2 regions of the Xanthobacter sp. 91 genome follow, and region 2 is predicted to be linked to the other one. Evidence: predicted binding sites of a transcription regulator. Region 2 holds the regulator's gene; the other holds the start of a gene.

Region 1 (2,387 bases), 2.6 Mb from region 2:
CTCGGCCCGCCGCGCGAACCGCCGTGCGGCTGCGGGCGTTATCCGTCAGGACGCACCCCCGGACATCACAGGACCGACCATGGGACAGCCTTTTACCGCCTCCATCCCCCACCGCCTCGGCAAGGCCGAGGCGACGCGGCGCCTCCAGGCGGGGCTGACCGGCGTGCGCGACCGCTTCTCGCGCCACATCTCCATCCTGGAGGAAACCTGGACCGGAGAGCAGCTGGACTTCCGCATCGCCGCGCTGGGACAGACGGCGAGCGGCAAGCTTCAGGTGGCGGACGATGCGGTGCACCTCTCCGTGGAGCTGCCGTTCATGCTGGATCTGGTCGCCCGCAAGGCGAAGGACCTCATCCAGAAGCAGGGCCGCCTGATGCTGGAGAAGAAATAGGCCGGCTCAGGCCGTTTCCAGTTCCAGCGTCAGCGTGTCGATGGAGAAGGAGCCGTCCGCCTCGAACTCGAAGTGGGTTGCCACGTCCGCGCTGGCGCCCGCCATCAGCGAGCGGATGGCGGCGACATGCAGCTCCGGCGTGCGGATGCGCGCCACCCAGGAGGCGAACTCCAGCCTCAGGCGCCGGTGCGCCGTGCGCACCACCCTGAACCCCGCCTCCTCGGCGATGCGGCTCCATTCGGAGGCGCTGTAGTCCCGTCCGTGGGAGGGATCGCGCAGCAATTCCACCGTCTGGAGGAAGGTGTCCGCCACCGGCCATTCGGGCGCGATCACGTCCATCATGACCACCTGCCCGCCTGCCTTCACCACTCGCCGCACCTCGGCAAGGGCCTGCGGCACATTCCGCCAGTGGTGCGCGCTGTAACGCGAAGCGACCATGTCGAAGCTGCCGTCGGCGAAGGGCAGGCGCTCAGCGACGCCCTGTTTCGTGGCGATGTTGGCGAGGCCCCGGGCCTTCGCCTCCGCCGCGACGGCGCCCAGCATGTCCTCGGACAGATCGTAGGCCACCACCTCGCCCGCGAACGGCGCGGCGGTGAAGCTCACATGCCCACCGCCGCAGCCGAGATCGAGCAGCCGGGCGGGCCGCGCCTCTTCCACGAGGGCCTTGAGCGCATCGAGATCAGCACCCCGCGCATGGACAGCGCTCGCCACATAGGCGGCGGCCTGCGGGCCGAACATCTCGACCACATGGGCCTCGTGACTGCGCGCGCCTGCACCTTCGGCGGCCATGGCTGATCTCCCCGATCCTCTTGCTACCTCCAGCATAGCCGGGGCGGCGTTTGACGCAAGCACGATTGTTCCTCTTTCGTTCTTGCGAGCGGGCCCGCCCTCCGCTACCTTGAGATGCAGACGGACAGCAGGCAGGGGGCGGCTGTGATCCAGCGGGTGGCGACAGTCGCGTTCGAGGGCGTCGAGGCGCGCCCAGTGGATGTTCAGGTGCATGTGGCGGCCGGCCTGCCGGCCTTCACCATCGTCGGCCTGCCCGACAAGGCCGTGACCGAGGCCAAGGAGCGTGTGCGCGCAGCGCTCATCGCGTCAGGGCTTGCCCTTCCGGCGCGGCGCATCACGGTGAACCTCGCCCCTGCCGACCTGCCCAAGGAAGGCTCCCATTACGATCTGCCCATCGCGCTGGGGCTGATGGCCGCCATCGGTGCCATCCCCGGCGATGCCCTCGCCGGCTTCACGGTCGTGGGCGAATTGGCCCTGGACGGCGCCATCGCGGCCGTGGCCGGCGTGCTTCCGGCAGCCATCGGCGCCAATGCGCGCGGGCACGGCCTCATCTGCCCCGCCCCGTGCGGTGCCGAGGCCGCCTGGGCCAGCCCCGACATGGACATCCTCGCCCCGCAGTCCCTCATCCAGCTCGCCAACCACATGACCGGACGCCAGGTGATGGGCCGGCCCGAGCCACGGATGAAACCGCCGGGAGACACCATGCTCGACCTCCGCGACGTGAAGGGCCAGGAGACCGCCAAGCGGGCGCTGGAGGTGGCCGCGGCCGGCGGCCACAATCTCCTGTTCGTCGGACCGCCGGGTGCCGGCAAATCCATGCTGGCGCAGCGCCTGCCGTCCATCCTGCCGCCGCTGTCGCCGGCCGAGATGCTGGATGTCTCCATGATCGCCTCGGTGGCCGGCACCATCGAGGACGGCGCGCTGATGGACCGCCGCCCGTTCCGCGCCCCGCACCATTCGGCCAGCATGGCGGCCATGGTCGGCGGCGGCGCCAAGGCGAAGCCGGGCGAGGTCTCGCTCGCCCACAATGGCGTTCTGTTCCTCGACGAACTGCCGGAATTCACGCCGCAGGTGCTCGATTCCCTGCGCCAGCCGCTGGAATCGGGCGAGGTCCTGATCGCCCGCGCCAACCATCGCGTCACCTATCCCGCGCGCTTCCAGCTCATCGCCGCCATGAACCCCTGCCGCTGCGGCCGCGCCGGGGAGC
Region 2 (2,387 bases):
CGTGATGCCGGCCGGGCTTGCGGGCGTGCTGCTGATGCCGTTTGGCTGGGATCATCTGGCCTGGCCGGTCATGGGGCGGGGCATCGAGATCATGACGGCGGTGTCCGACTGGGTGGGCACGCTGCCGGGGGCAGACATCCGCGCCGCCTTCGTCGGTGCCGGAACGCTGCTCTGGCTCTCCCTCGCGCTGCTGGCCCTCTGCCTGCTGCGGGGCGTGCTCACCCTCGCAGCGCTGGTGCCCCTCGGCCTCGCCGCGCTGGTGGCGGGAACGCCGCTGAAGCCGGACCTCCTCATCGCGCCCGATGCGCAGACGGTGGCGGTGCGGATGCCGGATGGACGGCTTTCCGTGCTCGGTGCCTCGGGCCAGAAACTGGTGGTGGAGCAATGGCTGACGCGGGAGGGCGACCGCCGGACGGCCGGCACCAAGGACCTCGCCTCCGCCTTCCTGTGCGACCCGCTCGGCTGCACCGCGCCGCTGCCCGGCGGCGGCACCATCGCTGTCTCCCGGCGCGCCGAGAGCCTGGAGGCGGACTGCCTGAATGCCCGCATGGTCGTGACCCGCGATGCCCCTCCCCGGGCCTGCCCGGCCGAGGTGCTGACGCCGGAAAAACTCGCGCGGACCGGAACGCTCGCCTTCACCCTGCGCGAGGGCGCCCTCGTGGCCGAGCGAAGCCGCAGCCCCTCAGTGTCCCGGCCGTGGATGGCACCGCTGCCGCCGGACCTCGCACCGGAGCGGGAGGCGGTCGATGCGGGCGATCCGCAGACCGATGCCACCGCCCCCTGACACGACAATTGCCAGGCGTCGGGGTGAGGGGCAACGCCTTCAAAAAAGCGCAGGCGCCCGTTGAGCGTGGACCACCGCGCCCCTCACCCCGTTCCGGATCTCCCGCGGGAGAAATAAGGATCAGTAGCGGCGCATGAGGCCGATCAGGCGGCCCTGGATGCGCACGCGGTCGGGACCGAAGATCCGGGTCTCGTAGGCCGGATTGGCGGCCTCCAGCGCGATGGACGCCCCCTTCTTGCGCAGGCGCTTGAGGGTGGCTTCCTCGTCGTCCACCAGCGCGACGATGATGTCGCCGGTGTCGGCGGAATCGCACTTGCGGATCAGCACCGTGTCGCCGTCGAGGATGCCGGCCTCGATCATGCTGTCGCCGCGCACCTCAAGGGCGAAATGCTCGCCGGAGCCCAGCATTTCGGGCGGGATGTTCAGCGTATGGCTGCGGCTCTGAATGGCGGAGATGGGCGAGCCGGCGGCGATGCGGCCCATGACCGGCACCGAGACCACCTGTCCCGCCTCGTCATCCTCCGCCACGGGGCGGACCTTGCCGAGGCTGCCCTCGATGACCGAGGGCGAGAAACCCCGCCCTGCGGACCGGGCGGAGGCGAGGCCCGGCGCCACGCTGTCGGGCAGGCGGACCACCTCCAGCGCGCGGGCGCGATTGGGCAGGCGGCGGATGAAGCCGCGCTCTTCCAGAGCGGTGATGAGGCGGTGGATACCGGACTTGGAGCGCAAGTCCAGCGCTTCCTTCATCTCGTCGAAGGAGGGGGGAACACCGGTCTCCTTCAGCCGCTCATGGATGAAGCGCAGAAGGTCATATTGCTTCCGAGTGAGCATTCCCTGGCCCCGTTCCTTGCACGCACCGCCGCGGAACAGGCGCTCTCGGCCGGTCCCGATTCAAGGCGCATCCCGCCCGGTGCGCCGCGAAACAAATCATGAACAGTCTTTATCTGTTCCTTTTGTGTTCCGCAAGTGGTGAAGGCTCCGTTAAGGGCTCAATCCGCGAAGGGAATAATCTCGCAGGGGTCTCCGACGCGGCCCGCCGGGGCGAAAGGCGGGCGCACCAGAAGGCAGTCGGCGGCGGAAAGAATGCTCAGCATGGCGCTGTCCTGCGAGGTGCAGGGGATGGCGTGGATCGAGCCATCCGCCCGGCGCTCGAGGGTCGCGCGCATGAAATCGCGCCGCACGTCATTGGGCGGCAGGTCCGCCGCGAGGCGCGCCGGCACCGTCTCGGGGCCGGGGCGGGAATCGCCCTGCAGGGCGCGGATGAGGGGGACGAGGTAGACCATCCCGCAGACGTGGGACGACACCGGGTTGCCTGGCAGCCCCAGCACCCGCACGGTGCCGCGATGGCCGAACATCAGCGGCTTGCCGGGCCTGAGCGCGATCTTGTGGACCGAGAGATCGACCCCTTCCGCCTTCAGCGCCGGGGCCATGAGGTCATGATCGCCCACCGAAGCGCCACCGGAGGAGACGACGAGATCGAACTCGCCGGAGAGCGCCCGCGCCACCACGGCGCGGATGGCGGCGAGGTCGTCCTTGATGAGGCCGAGGTCGGTCACATCGGCGCCGGCGCGGCGGGCCAGTTCCGCGAGGCCGAAGGCGTTGG

Evidence for each region. The regulator LexA, encoded in region 2, represses DNA repair genes until DNA is damaged. The targets are predictions, from matches to a motif close to TGTTCNNNNTGTGTTCNG.
Region 1: A37E_RS0110100 (YifB family Mg chelatase-like AAA ATPase) is a predicted target of LexA. The motif match lies at 1,247-1,264, and genes of this name have one in related genera.

The regions. Positions count from the first base shown of each region.
Region 1 covers NZ_JNIB01000001.1:2,122,529-2,124,915, reverse strand. Annotated here, with positions in the region: gene A37E_RS0110110 (polyhydroxyalkanoic acid system family protein) at 80-391, shown strand; gene A37E_RS0110105 (class I SAM-dependent methyltransferase) at 398-1,180, opposite strand; gene A37E_RS0110100 (YifB family Mg chelatase-like AAA ATPase) at 1,325-2,387, shown strand, end outside.
Region 2 covers NZ_JNIB01000001.1:4,767,251-4,769,637, reverse strand. Annotated here, with positions in the region: gene A37E_RS0122260 (ComEC/Rec2 family competence protein) at 1-784, shown strand, start outside; gene lexA (transcriptional repressor LexA) at 905-1,615, opposite strand; gene glp (gephyrin-like molybdotransferase Glp) at 1,774-2,387, opposite strand, start outside.